Regions from separate parts of the Streptomyces sp. NPDC047917 genome, predicted to be linked through region 1. Evidence: riboswitches for the same ligand, from Rfam matches in the RefSeq annotation. Region 1 holds a riboswitch; each other region holds the start of a gene.
What was found. A riboswitch is a leader RNA that binds a small molecule or an ion and turns the genes downstream of it on or off. The one in region 1 is predicted to bind cobalamin.
Positions count from the first base shown of each region.

Region 2: it holds a riboswitch for cobalamin, as region 1 does, so the genes downstream of both, ACGF8B_RS32005 (ABC transporter substrate-binding protein) here and ACGF8B_RS05585 (ribonucleoside-diphosphate reductase subunit alpha) in region 1, are expected to answer to the same signal.
Region 3: it holds a riboswitch for cobalamin, as region 1 does, so the genes downstream of both, ACGF8B_RS13110 (cobalamin biosynthesis protein) here and ACGF8B_RS05585 (ribonucleoside-diphosphate reductase subunit alpha) in region 1, are expected to answer to the same signal.
Region 4: it holds a riboswitch for cobalamin, as region 1 does, so the genes downstream of both, ACGF8B_RS11570 (ABC transporter substrate-binding protein) here and ACGF8B_RS05585 (ribonucleoside-diphosphate reductase subunit alpha) in region 1, are expected to answer to the same signal.

Region 1 is NZ_JBIDCA010000002.1:420,045-424,705, reverse strand. Features, by position in the region: gene mctP (monocarboxylate uptake permease MctP) at 1-434, shown strand, start outside; cobalamin riboswitch at 600-741, shown strand; gene ACGF8B_RS05585 (ribonucleoside-diphosphate reductase subunit alpha) at 881-3,292, shown strand; gene ACGF8B_RS05580 (ribonucleotide-diphosphate reductase subunit beta) at 3,292-4,308, shown strand; gene ACGF8B_RS05575 (hypothetical protein) at 4,333-4,545, opposite strand; gene ACGF8B_RS05570 (GlxA family transcriptional regulator) at 4,627-4,661, shown strand, end outside.
Region 2 is NZ_JBIDCA010000014.1:192,543-197,203, reverse strand. Features, by position in the region: gene ACGF8B_RS32010 (FecCD family ABC transporter permease) at 1-431, opposite strand, end outside; gene ACGF8B_RS32005 (ABC transporter substrate-binding protein) at 428-1,495, opposite strand; cobalamin riboswitch at 1,531-1,719, opposite strand; gene ACGF8B_RS32000 (beta-ketoacyl-[acyl-carrier-protein] synthase family protein) at 1,812-3,035, opposite strand; gene ACGF8B_RS31995 (acyl carrier protein) at 3,032-3,307, opposite strand; gene ACGF8B_RS31990 (acyl-CoA dehydrogenase) at 3,567-4,661, opposite strand, start outside.
Region 3 is NZ_JBIDCA010000005.1:62,055-66,715, forward strand. Features, by position in the region: gene ACGF8B_RS13100 (anion permease) at 1-745, shown strand, start outside; gene ACGF8B_RS13105 (hypothetical protein) at 790-1,020, shown strand; cobalamin riboswitch at 1,171-1,303, shown strand; gene ACGF8B_RS13110 (cobalamin biosynthesis protein) at 1,448-2,461, shown strand; gene ACGF8B_RS13115 (cobyric acid synthase) at 2,458-3,993, shown strand; gene ACGF8B_RS13120 (putative cobaltochelatase) at 4,052-4,661, shown strand, end outside.
Region 4 is NZ_JBIDCA010000004.1:402,156-406,816, reverse strand. Features, by position in the region: gene ACGF8B_RS11585 ((2Fe-2S)-binding protein) at 1-42, opposite strand, end outside; gene ACGF8B_RS11580 (ABC transporter ATP-binding protein) at 39-827, opposite strand; gene ACGF8B_RS11575 (FecCD family ABC transporter permease) at 824-1,822, opposite strand; gene ACGF8B_RS11570 (ABC transporter substrate-binding protein) at 1,876-2,856, opposite strand; cobalamin riboswitch at 2,894-3,047, opposite strand; gene gndA (NADP-dependent phosphogluconate dehydrogenase) at 3,174-4,631, opposite strand.

The DNA.
Region 1 (4,661 bases):
TCGTCCTCACCATGGACAAGACGGTCGCGATCAACTTCCAGCTGCTCGGCGGCATCTGGATCCTCCAGACCATGCCGGCCCTGGTCGGCGGCCTGTTCACCCGCTGGTTCCACCGCTGGGCGCTGCTCGCGGGCTGGGCGGTCGGCATGGTGTACGGGACGGTGGCCGCGTACGGGGTCGCCAGCCCGACCCAGGCGCACTTCGGCGGCTCGTCCAAGGAGATCCCGGGGATCGGCGAGATCGGCTACATCGGACTCACCGCGTTCGTGCTGAACGTGGTCGTGGCGGTGGTGCTGACCTTCGTCCTGAACGCCCTGAAGGCACCCGCCGGGATCGACGAGACCGCCCCGTCCGACTACACCGCCGACGCGGGCGACCCGGGTGTCGCCACCGAGCTCCCGCCGGCCACCGCGGGGGCTCCGGGCGGCCACTGACGACCGTCGCCCACGGCCTTCCGGCGGCCCGTCGAGCCCCCTGCAACGGGGCGCGGCGGGCCGTCGGCGTGATCCGGCCGGACGGTCCGGGAACGGGCCGCACGGCCCGTTCTGTGGGCCCGACTCGAACGCACGACACAACATGTGGGGGCTGCCTCATCGGGCAGCCCCCACATGTATGCTCGTCCTCGCTGTCGCCGCAGGGGAATCCGGTGCGAATCCGGAACTGTCCCGCAACGGTGTATTCAGTGCGCTTTTGTGCACCCCCGAGTCAGTCCGATGACCTGCCGGCAGCGCATCCGGCTCGACCGAACCGGATGCCCAGACGTCCGGGCCTCGCGGTTGGGCCGGTGGACGCCGTGCGGAGTGCTGCCCTGTCCCGGGTGTGCTCGCGCAGGGCTGCCCCGTTCCCCGCCGGCCCCGAGCCGAGCGAGGGAGAGCACCACGTGACCATCGCGCCAGCCGATCCGGCTTCAGTCGCCGTGTCCGCAGCAGCCGAGTCCGAGGCCGCCGCACAGGACGGACCGGGAACCGCACTGCTGCGGACCCTGACCGACCTGACCGCCGATCTGCCCGACACCGACCCCGGCCGGGTCGCCGCCGCCGCGCTGCGTGGCCGCAGCGCCCGCGCGGACGAGGCCGAGCTGCGGTCGCTGGCGACCGAGGCCGCCGCGGGGCTGATCTCCGAGGACCCCGCCTACTCCCGGCTCGCCGCCCGGCTGCTGACCCTCGCCATCGCGGACGAGGCGGCCGGCCAGGGCGCGGTCTCCTTCTCCGCCTCGGTCGCCGTCGGCCACCGCGAGGGCCTGATCGCGGACCGTACCGCCGCGTTCGTCGCCACCCACGCGGCCGCCCTCGACGCGCTGGTGGCACGCTCGCTCGCCGACGGCGCGGACGACCGCTTCGGCTACTTCGGGCTGCGGACCCTGCACAGCCGGTACCTGCTGCGCCACCCGCACACCCGTCAGGTCGTCGAGACGCCCCAGCACTTCATGCTGCGGGTCGCGGCCGGGCTGGCCGAGGACGAGTCGCAGCGGGCCGTGGACGAGGTGGCGGCGCTGTACGGGCTGATGAGCCGGCTCGACTACCTGCCGTCCTCCCCCACCCTCTTCAACTCCGGTACCCGGCACCCGCAGATGTCCTCCTGCTACCTGCTGGACTCCCCGCTGGACGAGCTCGACTCGATCTACGACCGCTACCACCAGGTGGCGCGGCTCTCGAAGCACGCGGGCGGCATCGGTCTGTCGTACTCCCGCATCCGCTCCCGCGGTTCGCTGATCCGGGGCACCAACGGGCACTCCAACGGCATCGTGCCGTTCCTGAAGACGCTCGACGCCTCCGTCGCCGCGGTCAACCAGGGGGGCCGCCGCAAGGGCGCCGCCGCCATCTACCTGGAGACCTGGCACGCGGACATCGAGGAGTTCCTGGAGCTGCGCGACAACACGGGTGAGGACCAGCGGCGTACCCACAACCTCAACCTGGCGCACTGGATCCCGGACGAGTTCATGCGCCGGGTCGACGCGGACGGCGACTGGTCGCTGTTCTCGCCCGCCGACGTGCCCGGGCTGGTCGACCTGTGGGGCGACGAGTTCGACGCCGCGTACCGGGCGGCCGAGGCCAGGGGCCTGGCCCGCAAGTCGATGCCGGCGCGCGAGCTGTACGGCCGGATGATGCGCACCCTCGCGCAGACCGGCCAGGGCTGGATGACGTTCAAGGACGCCTCCAACCGGACCGCGAACCAGACCGCCGAGCCGGGCAGCGTCGTCCACTCGTCGAATCTGTGCACCGAGATCCTCGAAGTCACCGACGACGGCGAGACGGCGGTCTGCAACCTGGGCTCGGTCAACCTCGGCGCGTTCGTCGCCGACGGCGGGATCGACTGGGAGCGGCTGGACGCCACCGTCCGCACCGCCGTGACCTTCCTCGACCGGGTCGTCGACATCAACTTCTACCCGACCGAGCAGGCCGGCCGCTCCAACGCGAAGTGGCGCCCCGTGGGCCTGGGCGCCATGGGCCTCCAGGACGTCTTCTTCCAGCTGCGGCTGCCCTTCGACTCCCCCGAGGCGCGGGCGCTGTCCACGAAGATCTCCGAGCGGATCATGCTCGCCGCGTACGAGGCGTCCTGCGAGCTCGCCGAGCGCTCGGGCCCGCTGCCGGCCTGGTCGCGGACGCGGGCGTCGCGCGGGGTGCTGCACCCCGACCACTACGACACCGCGCTGAACTGGCCGGAGCGCTGGGACGCGCTGCGCGCCCGGGTCGCGAAGAGCGGGATGCGCAACTCGCTGCTGCTGGCCATCGCGCCGACGGCGACGATCGCCTCGATCGCGGGCGTGTACGAGTGCATCGAGCCGCAGGTCTCCAACCTCTTCAAGCGCGAGACGCTCAGCGGTGAGTTCCTCCAGGTCAACGCCTATCTGGTGGACGAGCTGAAGAAGCTCGGCGTGTGGGACGCGCGCACCCGTGAGGCGCTGCGCGAGGCCAGCGGCTCGGTGCAGGGCTTCGCCTGGATCCCCGAGGACGTGCGGGCGCTGTACCGCACCGCGTGGGAGATCCCGCAGCGCGGCCTGATCGACATGGCGGCGGCCCGTACGCCGTTCCTGGACCAGAGCCAGTCGCTGAACCTGTTCCTGGAGACGCCGACGATCGGCAAGCTCTCCTCGATGTACGCGTACGCCTGGAAGCAGGGGCTGAAGACGACGTACTACCTGCGTTCACGCCCGGCGACCCGGATCGCCCGCGCCGCCTCCGGCCAGACCGCGGCCACCGCCCCCATTCCCGTACAGCAGGCGTCGGCGCCCGACGCGGACGCGATCGCCTGCTCCCTCGAAAACCCCGAGTCCTGCGAGGCCTGCCAGTAATGAGCACATCCGAGAACAAGAACCTGCTCGACCCGGGGTTCGAACTGACGCTGCGGCCGATGCGCTACCCGGACTTCTACGAGCGCTACCGGGACGCGATCAAGAACACCTGGACGGTGGAGGAGGTCGACCTGCACTCCGACGTCGCCGACCTCGCCAAGCTGTCCCCCGGCGAGCAGCACATGATCGGCCGGCTGGTCGCGTTCTTCGCGACGGGTGACTCGATCGTCTCCAACAACCTCGTGCTGACGCTGTACAAGCACATCAACTCCCCCGAGGCGCGGCTGTATCTGTCGCGGCAGCTCTTCGAGGAGGCCGTGCACGTCCAGTTCTATCTGACGCTGCTGGACACCTACCTGCCCGACCCGGACGACCGGGCGGCGGCGTTCGACGCGGTCGAGGAGATCCCGTCGATCCGTGAGAAGGCGCAGTTCTGCTTCAAGTGGATGGACTCGGTCGAGAAGATCGACCGGCTGGAGACGAAGGCCGACCGCCGCCGCTTCCTGCTGAACCTGATCTGCTTCGCGGCGTGCATCGAGGGGCTGTTCTTCTACGGCGCGTTCGCGTACGTCTACTGGTTCCGCTCGCGGGGTCTGCTGCACGGTCTCGCCACGGGCACCAACTGGGTCTTCCGTGACGAGACGATGCACATGAACTTCGCGTTCGAGGTCGTGGACACCGTCCGCAAGGAGGAGCCGGACCTCTTCGACGACGAGCTCCAGCAGCAGGTCACCGACATGCTCAAGGAGGCCGTGGCCGCGGAGCTGCAGTTCGGCCGCGATCTGTGCGGTGACGGGCTGCCCGGTATGAACACCGAGTCGATGCGGCAGTACCTGGAGTGCGTCGCCGACCAGCGGCTCACCCGCCTCGGCTTCCCGGCGGTCTACGGCTCGGAGAACCCGTTCTCGTTCATGGAGCTCCAGGGTGTCCAGGAGCTGACGAACTTCTTCGAGCGCCGGCCGTCCGCGTACCAGGTGGCGGTGGAGGGCTCGGTCGCCTTCGACGACGACTTCTAGATCCGGTTTCCGGGTCCGGAGGGCCTAGATCCTGGCCCAGCTTCCGAGGTGGGGGCGCCGCGCAGCCGTGACGGGCTGCGCGGCGCCCGTCGTTTGCGGGGGTCCGTCGCTCCGGGCCCGTTCCGCGGCCCGCAGCTCGCGGTCGATGCGGCGCTCACGGGCGAGTCCGGCGAGGGCAGGCAGCAGGACGAGGGCGATAAGTGCGGCTATGCCCAGGACGTTCGTGAATGTGTTCATGGCTCTACTCTCGCCCGCGCGGACACATTGCGGCAGTGGCAGGACTGTCATGGAACATCGAATTACTGCCACACTGTCTCCATGCTGAAAAATGTCGCCGCTCTGCTGCTCGACGA
Region 2 (4,661 bases), on a different contig from region 1:
CCGCCGACACCGAGGACGACGACCACGACCGCGCCGGTGGACGCGCCGGAGGAGACGCCGAGGACGAACGGGTCGGCGAGCGGGTTGCGGAGCAGGGACTGCATGACGGTGCCGCAGACCGCGAGCCCGGCGCCGCACACCGCGGCGAGCAGGGTGCGCGGCATGCGCAGGTTCCAGATGATGCCGTCCCGGATAGGGGAGAGCCGCGACTGGCCCCCGCCGAGGTGGGCGGCCACCGCGGACCAGACGTCGCCCACCGAGATGCGGGCGGGTCCGATGGTGACGGCGACCGCGACGGAGCCGAGGAGCAGCGCGAGGCCGCAGGCCCACAGGACCCCGCCGCGCAGCCGTCGTACGCCCTTCGTGACGCCCACCGGTGCGACGACGGCCGGTGGCGCGGTCACCGTCGTGCCGCGTTCGGTCGGCGTCACCGCGCGAGCCCGAACCCGCGCAGTCCGGCGGCGACACGTTCGACGCCCTCGACCGTCCGGACGGACGGGTTCATGGCCTGGCCGCTCAACAGGACGTACCGCTTGTGCCTGACGGCGTCCATGTTCTTCGTGGCGGGGTTGGACTCCAGGAACTCGATCTTCTTCGCGGCGCTCTCGGCGGTCTGGGCCTTACGGGTCAGGTCGCCGATGACCAGGACGTCGGGGTTGCGGTCCGCGACGGTCTCCCAGCTGATCTGGGGCCATTCCTCGTGGGTGTCGTCGAAGACGTTCTTCGCGCCGAGTTCTCCGGTGATGATTCCGGGGGCTCCGCAGCAGCCCGCCAGGTAGGGGGCCTTGGAGTCGGAGAACCAGTACAGGAGGGTGGTGCCGGAGGCGTCGATGCCCTCGGTCGCCTTCTTCACCCGTTCGCGCAGTGCGGCCACGAGCGAGTCGCCGCGCTCCGGTACGCCGAACACCTTGGCCAGGTCGCGCACTTCGCCGTAGACGCTGTCCATGGTGAGCGGTGCGGTGCGGGCTCCGTCGCCGCCGCCGCTGTTGTCCTTGCCGGCGCAGTCGGCGGGCGAGACATAGGTGGGGACGCCGAGCGATTCGAACTGTTCGCGGGGTGCGACGCCGCCCTTGGCGAGTGTCGATTCGAACGAGGCGCTGACGAAGTCCGGTTCGCGGTCGAGGACCTTCTCCGAGGAGGGCCGGTTGTCCGCGATCCTGGGCACCTCGTCGTTGGCCTTCTCCAGGCCCTTCATCACCGGGTCGGTCCAGGTCGCGGTGGCGGCCATCCGGTCGGCGAGGCCGAGGGAGAGAAGGATCTCCGTGGATCCCTGGTCCACCGAGACGGCGCGGCGCGGCGCGGCGTCGACGGTGACGGTACGGCCGCAGTTCTTCAGCGTCACCGGATATCCGTCCGCGCGGCCCGGTTTCGCGGTGGTGTCACCGGCTCCGCCTCCGCAGGCGGTCAGCAGGACCAGTCCCGCGGACAGCAGGGCGACGGTGCGGACGGGGCTGGCTATGGACGGCACGGAGTCCCTCTGCGTCTCTGGGCTCATGCGCGGAGCCCGTGGTACGGAGTCCCGCGGCCCGGTGCCGGGTCGCGGATGCCAGCAGGTCTTCGGACTCGGGTTCGTCCGGACGGAGCGCCTTCCCGGGCACCCGAGGGTGCTCCCAGTGGCTGTGGCCCCGCCCGTCCCCCTCACCGCTGCGCGTCAGTTCCGGATTCGCACCGGATTCCCTGACCCCTAGGTGGAGTTTGACTGGCCCCGGCAAGCTATCACGCGCCTCTGTGCAGCTCACGGCCGGTGTGGCCGGTGGTACGCCGGGCTGTTTTCCCGTCGCACCACCTGCCTGCTGCCTGCGGAACGGCTCTCAGGGACGCTGAAGAGCGAGTACGGCGTTGTGGCCGCCGAATCCGAAGGAATGGCTGACGGCGCGCCTGATGGGCCGCCGCAGAGGTCGCTCGGTGACGCAGTCGATGTCGAACTCGGGCGCCGGGGCGTCCAGGTTGGCGATCGGTGGTACGACTCCGCGCTGGAGCGTGAGGACGGTGAGTCCGGCCTCGATCGCTCCGGCCGCTCCCATGCAGTGCCCCAGTACGCCCTTGGGCGCGGTGACGGGTGGCCGGTGCGGGTAGACCCGGGCGATCAGGGCGGCCTCGGTGGCGTCGTTGACCGGGGTCGCCGTGCCGTGCGCGTTGACGTGCTCGACGTCCTCGGCCGCCCAGCCCGCGTCGCGCAGCGCGGCCTCCACCGCCGCCTGGGCGACCACGCCCGACGGATGCGGGCTGATGGGGTGGTGGGCGTCGGTGGTGGCTCCGGTGCCGGCGAGCAGCGCCCGTGGGGCCGCGTCCCGGGCCCGGGCGTCGTCCGTCCGTTCCAGCACCATGACGGCCGCGCCCTCGCCCATGACCAGGCCGGCCCGGTCGGCCGCGAAGGGCCGGCACAGTCCGGCCAGGTCGCCGTCGCGCCGGGCTCCCGCCCCGGACCTGGCGAACGCGGCCATGGCGGCCGGGTAGACGATCGACTCGGTGGCACCGGCGATCGCGATGTCGCACTGCCCGGTGACCAGCAGGTCGCGGGCGACGGACAGTGCGGTGGCGCCGGACGAGCAGGCGGTGCACGGGGCCAGGCTGGGTCCGGTGGCCCGCAGCTGGATCGCGATCTCGGCGGCGGGCATGTTCGGGATGGTGAGCAGGATGCCCGACGGTGAGGTGGCCCCGGCGCCGAGCCGGTCGAGCACGACGGCCTGCTCGGTCAGCGAGGCGGAGCCGCCGCTGCTGGTGCCGACGACCACCGCGACCCTGCTGCCCTCCCACCCCGCCGGGTCGAGCCCGGCGTCGGTGACCGCCTCGCGGGCGGCGAGGACGGCGAGTTTCACGTACTTCCCCATGCGGAAGGACGCACGGCCGCCGATCGCGGCGTCCAGGTCGATGCCGTCGACCATGCACGCGAAGTCGATCGCGCATCCGTCGAGCCCGGCGACGGTGCGGGCCGGTGACACACCCGCGCACACGCCCCGCCAGGTGGATTCGGTGTCGTTGCCGACCGGGGTGATCATGCCCAGTCCGGTGACGGCGACGGCCGGCCTGTTCATCGGGCGTTGCTCATCGCTGCCCCGCCGCCCACCCGCGCGCCGCCGGCCGCCGTGTCCATGAACCGGCTGATGTCGGCCAGCGTGGCGTCCTTGGGGAGCTGGTCGAAGTCCCGGTCGCCGCCGGTCGTCTCCCTGATGAGGACGGCGAACTCGGCGACGGCGAGGGAGTCCATCTCCAGGCTGTCCATCGTGGAGCCCGGGTGGATCTCTGCGGCGGGCACTTTGAAGGTGTGTGTCAGAACGTCGGTGATCTTGGGGTGAATCGCACTCATCAGCTTTCTCTCCATCATTCGGTCCGGCTGTCGGGCCGGCGGTGACACCGTCCCGACGCCGAATCAACTGGGAGGAGTGCCTCCAGTTACGCCTTGTGCCGAACCGATTCGGCAGCGTGCTCCTCGCGCTCACCGCACCACCGGGCCAGGACGGACGCCGTACCCCAGAAGGCCAGCAGGACAACACGCACACCGAGAGCCCCGGCGGTCTCTCTGACCCGACGGCCCCGGACAACTGTTCCTTTCCTCGTCATGGCCGTCACCGCTCGTCCCGAACCGCGTCCCGACCCCCGCCGGTCTGCCAGAAAGCCCCCGGATCGTCGTACGCGGCCACGTAGTCGGCGCCCGCGATCGGCCAGTCCGCGAGCAGTTGCGGCGGCAGCGCGAAGGCGTCGACCAGGTCCGGCAGATGGGCGGCGACCGTGGTGATGAGCTGCTCCACCCTGGCCGGCAGGCCGTTGACCTGGTCGGCACTCAGCAGGCCCGCCGCCAGCAGGTCACCGCTGCTGCGGGCGATCCGGTCGAGCGCGAAGAGCCGTTCGAGCTCGCCGAGCCGGTCGCGGGCGGGCCCTTCGGGGAGCACGGCCACCGCCTCCGCGTATGCCTCGGCCGCCTGCCGCTGGGCGTGGGCCTCGACGCCGCGCAGGGCGGGCCCGGCCGCCGCGTTCCACCGCCCAAGCGGGTCACCGTGCGGTGCGAGGCCCATCCGCTCCCGGGCCCGGTCGAACCAGATCCGTTCCAGCTCCGTGAGCAGCCCGCCGAGAAAGCCCGGGTCGTCGAGATCGCCGGGGCCGCCGGACGAGGCCCCGGCGGCGGGTCCGGCGGCGAAGAGCATCTCCGCGGCCGCCTTGGCGTGGATGGCCAGGTTGTCCCCCTCGGCGGTGATGGCGCCTTCCACCCCGGTGACGAGTTCGCTCATGCCGTTGTGTTCCAGGAGCGCCTGGGCGCCGCAGCGTTCACGGCATTCGACGATCACGGACCGGGCCTGCCAGGTGATCCACCCCTTGGCGACGGCGACCAGCCGCTCGGCCTCCTCCGGTCGCTCGCTCCGCTCCCAGCGGTCCAGGGCCCTGCGGTGCAGCAGGCTCATCGCGAAGACGGTGGCCATGGCCGCGGCGAGCGGTCCGTGGTGGCTGCGGTGGGCCATCACCGGCACCCGGTGCGAGCCGCGGGGGCCCGAGATGTACCGGTGACCGCCGTAGCGGACGGCGACCGCGAGCGTCGCGCGGGCACAGCCGACCGCGCAGGCCGTCATCGAGATCTTCCCGGAGGTGACGCGCCCGATCGACGCGAGGAAGCGCCGCCTGCGGTTGTCGACGGCACTGCTGAACTCCCCGTCCGCACCGACGCGTCC
Region 3 (4,661 bases), on a different contig from region 1:
CTACCGGGCCGGCCAGATCGCCTCGGCCGGACTGGTCTCGCTCGCCCACGGCACCAACGACGCGCAGAAGACCATGGGCATCATCACCCTGGCCCTGGTCACCGGCGGCGTCCTGCACCCGGGCGCCAACCCGCCGGTCTGGGTCATCGTCGCCGCCGGCACGGCCATCGCGCTCGGCACCTACCTGGGCGGCTGGCGCATCATCCGCACCATGGGCAGCGGCCTCACCGACCTCAAGCCGCCGCAGGGCTTCGCCGCCCAGACCAGTGCGGCCACGGTCATCCTGGCCTCCTCGCACCTCGGCTTCTCCCTCTCCACCACCCAGTCCTGCTCCGGAGCCGTGATGGGCGCGGGCCTCGGCCGGCAGGGCGGTGTGGTCCGCTGGTCCACCGCCACCCGGATGTTCGTCGCCTGGGGTCTGACCCTGCCCGCCGCCGGTCTGGTCGGCGCGGGCGCGGAGCTCCTCACCAAGCAGGGCACCTGGGGTGTCGTCGTCGTGGCGGCGCTGCTGGTCCTGGGCTCCGGTGCGATCTGGCTCCTGTCGCGCCGCAAGCCGGTCGGCCACGACGACGTCGCGCCCTCGGCCGCCGGCGTCGAACCGGCGGGCGTCGTCACCACGGCCATCGCCGCCGTCAGCCCGCCGCCCACGGCGGCCGCGGTGCAGGCACCGTCCCAGAACCTCATGACCACCATTCCGGCCCCGGCCGGAACCACCCAGGACCCGGCGCGACCCGCCACCGTCTGAGCCGGCCGCCAGGCCGGCCGTCCAAGGCCGTCTAAGGATTCAGCATGAACATCGACTGGGCAGCCCTCGGCTCCGTATTCGGCGTCTCCCTCGTTGTCACCGTCGCGCTGGTGGGCCTCTTCACCCTGGGCATCGTCGGCCTCTCCAAGCAGCCGGAACCGGCGGCGCAGGGCGGCTCCGGCGGCTCGCTGCTGCTGGCCCGCGCCGGCGCGTACGTCTGCTTCGGGCTGTGCGCGGCGGCCGTCGCGTACGGGATCTATCTGATCGTCGCCTGAGCCGCTCCCGCGCACGCTCCCCCGTCGGGCCGGACACCTCGGTGTCCGGCCCGATGTGGGTATCAGCACACTGCACCGTCGCAGGTCAACGGCAGGTTGACGGGCGTTCGCGGAGCGTGGTGGACTGCCGGAGCCAATTACGGCGACAGCAGAGGAAGCCGGTGCGAATCCGGCGCGGTCCCGCCACTGTCACCGGGGAGCGGTCCCCCAACACCGGAAGTCACGGCTCGCACGAGCGGGCTGGAAGGCCGGGGGTACCGCGGATCCGGGAGCCAGGAGACTCTCGTCGCCGGTCACGTCGAACCAGGGCGCGGACCCTGAGTGAGGACATATCGCCATGCCTGGCTGCCGTGCGTCCGCTGTTTCGGCGCTCTCGACGAGAGCCGCCTGTACGAAGGTCCGCCGAGGCGCGACGGCCGGCTGAACCGTGCGAGCCGACCGCATCTTCGCGTACGGCGCCACGGCCGGCCTGATCGGCGATCTGCTGCTCGGTGACCCCCGCAGGGGACACCCGGTCGCCGCGTTCGGGCGGGCCGCGGCGGACGTCGAGCGCCTGCTGTGGCGCGACCACCGTGGCCGGGGCGCGCTGCACACTCTCGTCTGCGCCGGAGGCGCCGCGGGTGGTGCCGCGCTGATCACCCGCGCCGTGCGCCGCAGCCCCGCCGCCTCCGTGGCGCTGACCGCCGCCGTCACCTGGTCCGTCGTCGGCGGCACGTCCCTGGGGCGTGAGGCGCGGGCCATCGGCGGAGCCCTGGCCGCCGGTGACATCGAACTGGCCCGCGAGCGGCTGCCGCATCTGTGCGGCCGCGACCCGCACTCCCTGGACGGCCCGCAGATCGCCCGCGCCGTGGTGGAGTCCGTGGCGGAGAACACCTCGGACGCCGTCGTCGGCGCGCTGGTGTGGGGCGCGCTGGCCGGGGTTCCCGGGCTGGCCGGGTTCCGGGCCGTCAACACCCTGGACGCGATGGTCGGGCACCGTTCGCCCCGGCATCTGCGCTACGGCTGGGCCTCGGCCCGCCTCGACGACCTCGCCGGCTGGCCGGGGGCCCGGCTCACGGCGCTGCTCGCCGTGGCGGCCGGGGGGCGGCCGCGCGGCGCGGTCCGGGCCTGGCGGGCCGACGCCGCCGAGCACCCGAGCCCCAACGCAGGCCCGGTGGAGGCCTCGTTCGCGGGTGCGCTCGGCGTACGGCTCGGCGGCACCCTCGCGTACGGCGGCCGGGTCGAGCACCGCCCGGTGCTCAACGGGGAGACGGGCCGGGCCGTGGAGAGCGCGGACATCGAGCGCGCGGTGCGGCTGTCGCGCCGGGTGAGCGCGCTGGCGCTGGGCGTCTGCGTGGCGGGGCGGCTCGGCGCGGCCCTCGCCGCACGTCGGCTCGCCGGGCGCCGGACCACCGGGACGAACGTGGCGGGGCCTCGCACCGCAGGACGGAGAGACGCATGAGCGGCGGGCTGCTGGTCGCCGGTACCACTTCCGACGCGGGCAAGAGCGTCGTCACGGCAGGCATCTGCCGCTGGCTCGTGCGCCGGGGCGTGAAGGTGGCGCCCTTCAAGGCGCAGAACATGTCGCTCAACTCGTTCGTCACCCGCGAGGGCGCCGAGATCGGGCGCGCCCAGGCCATGCAGGCCCAGGCGGCCCGCGTGGAGCCGTCGGCCCTGATGAACCCGGTCCTGCTCAAGCCGGGCAGCGACCGCTCCAGCCAGGTCGTCCTGATGGGTAAACCGGTCGGCGAGATGAGCGCCCGCGGCTACCACGGGGGCAGGCAGGAGGCGCTGCTCTCCACAGTCGTGGACTGCCTGGAACAGCTCCGGTCCACGTACGACGCGGTGATCTGCGAGGGCGCGGGCAGCCCCGCCGAGATCAATCTGCGGCGCACGGACATCGTCAACATGGGCATCGCGCGGGCGGCGCGCTTCCCGGTGGTGGTCGTCGGCGACATCGACCGCGGCGGGGTCTTCGCCTCGTTCTTCGGCACGACGGCGCTGCTCGCCGCCGAGGACCAGTCGCTGATCGCCGGCTATCTCGTCAACAAGTTCCGCGGCGACGTCTCGCTGCTGGAGCCGGGCCTGGAGATGCTGCGGGACCTCACCGGCAGGCCGACGTACGGGGTGCTGCCCTTCGCCCACGGCCTCGGCATCGACGAGGAGGACGGGCTGCGGGTCTCGCTGCGGGGAGCCGTGCGCGAGTCGGTCGTCGCCCCGCCGCACGGCGAGGACGTGCTGCGGGTCGCGGTGTGCGCGGTGCCGCTGATGTCGAACTTCACCGATGTGGACGCGCTGGCCGCCGAGCCCGGTGTCGTCGTCAGGTTCGTGGACCGGGCCGAGGAGCTGTCCGACGCCGACCTGGTCGTGGTGCCGGGAACCCGGGGCACCGTGCGGGCGCTGGCCTGGCTGCGCGAACGGGGCCTCGCCGACGCGCTGGTGCGGCGGGTGGCGGAGGGCCGGCCGGTCCTCGGCATCTGCGGCGGATTCCAGCTCCTGGGCGAGCACATCGAGGACGAGGTCGAGTCCCGGGCCGGTCACGTCGACGGCCTGGGGCTGCTGCCCGTACGTATCCGCTTCGCCCGCGAGAAGACCCTGGCCCGGCCCGTCGGCGAGGCGCTCGGCGCGCCGGTCGAGGGGTACGAGATCCACCACGGCGTGGCGGAGGTGCTCGGCGGAGAACCGTTCCTCGACGGCTGCCGGGTCGGCGCCGTATGGGGCACCCACTGGCACGGCTCGCTGGAGAGCGACGAGTTCCGCCGCCGCTTCCTGACCGAGGTGGCACGGGGCGCCGGCCGGCGTTTCGTCCCCGCTCCGGACACCTGTTTCGCGGCGCTGCGCGAGGAGCAGCTCGACCGCCTCGGCGATCTCGTCGAGGAACACGCGGACACCGACGCGTTGCTGCGGCTCGTCGAGTCGGGCGCGCCACCGGGGCTGCCCTTCATCGCTCCCGGAGCCCCGGGAGCACCCGGAGCCCCGGGGGGACGCCGGTGAACGGCGCGGGCCGAGGCCGCCTTTTCCATGACCATTCATTCGCAGGAGGGATCGCCCCGTGAGCACGCATTTCCCGTTCACCGCCGTCGTCGGGCAGCAGGACCTGCAACTCGCCCTGCTCCTCAACTCCGTCGCCCCGAACATCGGTGGCGTCCTCGTACGGGGTGAGAAGGGCACCGCGAAGAGCACTGCCGTGCGCGCGCTCTCGGCGCTGCTGCCGGAGGTGGACGTCGTCTCCGGATGCCGTTTCTCCTGCGCCCCCGAGTCGCCCGACCCGGCGTGTCCGGACGGCCCCCACGAGCCGGGTACCGGCGTGGCGCGGGACGCCCGCATGGTGGAGCTGCCGGTCGGCGCGTCCGAGGACCGGCTGGTCGGGGCACTCGACATCGAGCGGGCGCTCGCGGAGGGCGTGAAGGCCTTCGAGCCGGGCCTGCTGGCCGACGCGCATCGCGGGATCCTCTACGTCGACGAGGTCAACCTCCTCCACGACCACCTCGTGGACCTGCTGCTGGACGCGGCCGCCATGGGTGCCTCGTACGTGGAGCGCGAGGGCGTCTCCGTACGGCATGCCGCCCGCTTCCTGCTCGTGGGGACGATGAACCCCGAGGAGGGCGAGCTGCGGCCCCAGTTGCTCGACCGGTTCGGGCTGACCGTCGAGGTCGCCGCGT
Region 4 (4,661 bases), on a different contig from region 1:
GTGCGGCAACGGTGTCCAGACGGGGGAGGCGTCGTCGCTCATGACAGCGGGAGGTAGACGACGTTGGGGGAGCCGGTGACCGGATGGACGCCGATCCGGGACCGTATCCCGTAGACCTCGGCCAGCAGTTCTTCCGTCAGTACCGCGTGCGGGGAACCGGACGCCACCAGTCGTCCGGCGCTGAGGACGAAAAGCCGGTCGCAGTAGGAGGCAGCCAGATTGAGGTCGTGCAGCACCAGCAGATTGGTGGTGCCCAGGGTCCGCACCAGGCCGAGGACCTCCAGCTGGTAGCGGACGTCCAGATGGTTCGTGGGTTCGTCGAGCGCCAGCAGCCCCGGTTCCTGGACCAGGGCGCGGGCGATCAGGGCCCGTTGCCGTTCCCCGCCGGACAGCTCCTCGAACCGCCGGCCGGCCAGGGGCGCCGCGCCGACACGCTGGAGCGCCCGGTCGATGCGTCGGGCGTCTTCGGCGTCGTCCTGCTCCCAGAACCGTTTGTGCGGGCTTCGGCCCATCGCCACGATCTGACGTACGGTCAGGCCGAAGGTGCCGGGGCTGTCCTGAGGAACGACGGCGACGCGGCGGGCCCGTTCCTTCGTACTGAGCGCCGCGGCGTCCGCTCCGTCCAGCAGGACCCGACCCGCCGCGGGGCGCAGGGCACCGTACACACAGCGCAGGAAGGTGGTCTTGCCGCTGCCGTTCGGCCCGACCAGGCCGACCGTCTCGCCGGGGGAGGCGTCCAGGGTGACCGCGTCGAGCAGGGTACGGCCGGCCACCTCGTAGCTGATCCCGTCGGCGGCGAGCGCCGTCGGGGGCGGTGCCGGGCTCATCCGGTGATCCCTTCGGTACGGCTGGAGCGGCGCAGCAGCCAGAGGAAGAACGGGCCGCCCACCAGGGCGGTGACCACCCCGGCCGGAATCTCTTCCGGGGCTGCCACGGTCCGCGCCAGCAGATCGGCCAGCAGCAGGAAGACCGCCCCGCCCAGCGCCGTCACCGGCAGCAGCCTGCGGTGGGACGCGCCGACGATCAGCCGGGCGGCGTGCGGAACCATCAGGCCGACGAAGCCGATCGCCCCGCTGTAGGCGACCAGCACGCCGATGATCAGCGACACCAGCACGAAGACCCCGCCCCGGAAACGGCCGGGGTCCAGACCGAGGCTGCGGGCCCCTTCCTCCCCGGTCAGCAGCAGATCCAGCGGACGGGCCAGGCTGATCAGGAGTACGGCACCGACGCCCAGTACCACCGCGGGCAGCGCCAGTTGGTCCCAGCGGGCGCCGCCCAGGCCGCCCAGGGTCCAGAACAGGATCGCCCGCACATGCTCGGCCCGCGAGGACAGCACCAGGATCAGGCTGGTGAACGCGGACAGCACGTACTGGATCGCCACCCCGGCCAGAATCAGCCGGCCCGTCGTCATGGTGCCGCCGCGCCGGGCCATCGCGTAGACGGCGACCAGCGCGGCCATGGACCCGGCGAACGCTGCGACGGGCAGCGCCACGTCGGTGGCCACCCCGGCGCCGACCCCCAGCACGATCACCATGGCGGCGCCCGCCGATGCCCCGGACGAGGCGCCCAGCAGGAACGGATCGGCCAGCGGGTTGCGCACCAGCGCCTGGAGCACCGCGCCCGACAGGGCCAGCCCGGCGCCGACGACGGCCCCGAGCAGCACCCTGGGCAGCCGTACCTCCCACACGATCGTGGGGAACGCGCCGGAGCGTTCACCGCCCAGGAGCGTACGCAACACCTCTCCCGGCGGAATCCGTACCGGGCCGAGCACCAGTCCGGCCACCACCGCCGCGAGCAGCAGCACCACGAGGGCGCCGGTCACGACGGGGGCCGAGCGGAGGACGGACTGGGGGCCGGGGCTGGCGGGCCCCGCGCTCACAGTGTGCCGGGGTGCAGCTGCCCGGCCAGGTCCTGTACGGCGTCGGCGACCCGGACACCGAGCACGGCCGAGGACAGCGGGAGTACCGCGAACTTCTTGTTCTTGATCGCCGGCACGTCCGCGAGTGCCGGGTCGTTCAGCAGCCGCTTCTTCTTGGCCTCGACCGTGGTGCCTCCGTAGTCGTAGATCACGACCACTTCGGGCTTGCGCTTGATGACCTGCTCCCAGGACACGTCGCCGAAGGTGGCGTCGAGGTCCGCGAAGACGTTCCGTCCCCCGGCGAGCCGGACGATCTCGTTGCCGATGCCCTTGCCGCCCGCCGTGAAAGCGGAACTTTCGCCGGAGTCGTACACGAACACCGAGGGATGTGCGGAGCCCTTGAGCTCCGTCCCGACCGTCGTGATCTTCCGTCGTTCGTCGGCGATCAGCTTCCTGCCGCGCTCCGGTACGCCGAAGACCCTGGCCACCTGGGTGATCTCGGTGGCGAGCTGATCGACGCCGACCCTGCCCCTGGTGCAGTTCTCGATGTTCAGCCGGGTGTTGATGCCGTCCTTCTGGAGCCCCGCCCGGTCCTGGCCCTTCGCCTTGTCGAAGGCGCTGGCGTACCCGCCGTAGACGAAGTCGGGGTTGGCGCCGAGGAGTACCTCCTTGGAGGGGTACTCCTTCGCGAGCACCTTGGTGCCGTCGTACGCGGACCGGTACTCCGGCAGGATGCTGTCGTCCAGGTAGGCGGTCCCGGCCAGCCGGTCCTGGAGCCCGAGGGCCAGCATGATCTCGGTGACGTGCTGGTTCATGGTGACGACCCGCTTCGGCGGGGCGTCGAAGGTCGTCCTCGTACCGCAATTGGTGACGGTGTAGGGGAAACCGTCGGCGGCCGGTGCGGCCTCTGCCCTGCTCTCGCCACCGGTTCCGCAGCCGGTGAGCGGCAGTAGAAGCAGGGGTATGAGCGCGAGGGGTACACGGCGTATCGGGGGCATGGCCGAGCCTTTCCGGGGGATGTCCTCGTCCCCTGGTTGTACGAGAAGGCGGCGCGGTCAGTATCTGGCTTCCGGGCTGTGTGCAGCCCGGTCACAGTGGCGGGACCGTACCGGATTCACACCGGTTTCCTGACGCGCGTCGCCTGAGATTTCAAAGGCCATTCTGTCAGACCGCGAATTGCGCGGATCATGCCCCTTGCGGTGGCCGCCCCGGGCGGCCCCGGACGCCGACGTCCGCGACGACGACCGGCCCTGCGGGCAGGTTTCGCCCGGACCAGGAGGGTCGCCCGCCCCGCCATCGGCTCTGCGGGTACCGGTCAGCTCTCGACCTCGGTTCTGTCACCGCCCCAGAGGGTGTGGAAGGTGCCGTCGCGGTCGACGCGGTGGTAGGTGTGCGCGCCGAAGTAGTCGCGCTGGCCCTGGGTGAGGGCGGCGGGAAGGCGTCCGGCGCGCAGGGAGTCGTAGTAGGCGAGGGCGGCGGCGAAGGCGGGGGTGGGGACGCCCTGGGTCGCGGCGGTGGCGATCACGGTGCGCCAGTCGTCCTGTGCGGCGGCGATCTCTCCGGCGAAGCTCTTGTCGGACAGGAGGCTCGCCATCCGGGGCTGGGCCTCGTAGGCGCTGGTGATCCTGTCGAGGAACGCGGCCCGGATGATGCATCCGCCGCGCCAGATCGAGGCGACTCTGCCGAGATCGATGTCCCAGTCGTATTGCTCGCTGCCCGCCGCGATCTCGTGGAAGCCCTGGGTGTAGGCGACGATCTTCGAGGCATACAGTGCCTGCTCGACCTGGTCGGCGAATGCCGCCGCCTCGTCCTCACCGAGCTTGCGGGCGGTCGGTCCGGCGAGGTGGCGTGAGGCGTCACGGAGGGCGGCGTGGCCGGAGACGGAGCGGGCGAACACGGCCTCGGCGATGGAGGAGACAGGAACGCCCAGGTCGAGGGCGACCTGCACGGTCCAACGGCCGGTGCCCTTCTGCTCCGCCCGGTCGAGCACGACATCCACGAAGGGCTTTCCGGTCGCCGCGTCGACATGGGAGAGCACCTCTGCCGTGATCTCGATGAGGTACGAGTCCAGGCGCCCGGTGTTCCATACGCGGAAGATGTCCGCGATCTGCGCGGGGGAGTATCCGGCCACGTCGCGAAGCAACTGGTAGGCCTCGCCGATGAGCTGCATGTCCGCGTACTCGATGCCGTTGTGCGTCATCTTCACGAAGTGCCCGGCGCCGTCCGGACCGATGTGCGTGACGCACGGCGCGCCGTCCTTGGCCTTCGCGGAGATCTTCTCCAGCATCGGTCCGAGCGAGTCGTAGGACTCCTTGCTGCCGCCCGGCATGATGCTCGGTCCGTCGAGCGCGCCTTCCTCGCCGCCGGAGATGCCGGTGCCGACGAAGTGGATGCCCCGCTCGCGCAGTTGCTTCTCCCGTCGGCGGGTGTCCTCGAAGTGGGCGTTGCCGCCGTCGATGATGACATCGCCCTCTTCCAGGAGAGGGGCGAACTCCTGGATCACCGCATCGGTGGGATCGCCCGCCTTCACCATGATGACGAGCCTGCGTGGACGCTCCAGCGCCGCGACGAACTCCTGCGGGGTGTGCGCGGGGACGAAGACGCCCTCGTCGCCGAACTCCTCGATCAGCGCGTCCGTCTTCGCGGCCGTCCGGTTGTGCACCGCGACCGTGAATCCGTTGCGGGCGAAGTTGCGCGCGAGGTTGCGGCCCATGACCGCGAGACCTGTGACGCCGATCTGTGCAGTGCCGCTCGTCTGTGCAGTGCCGCTCATCTGTGTGCTCTGCAATCTGTTTCGGGGATG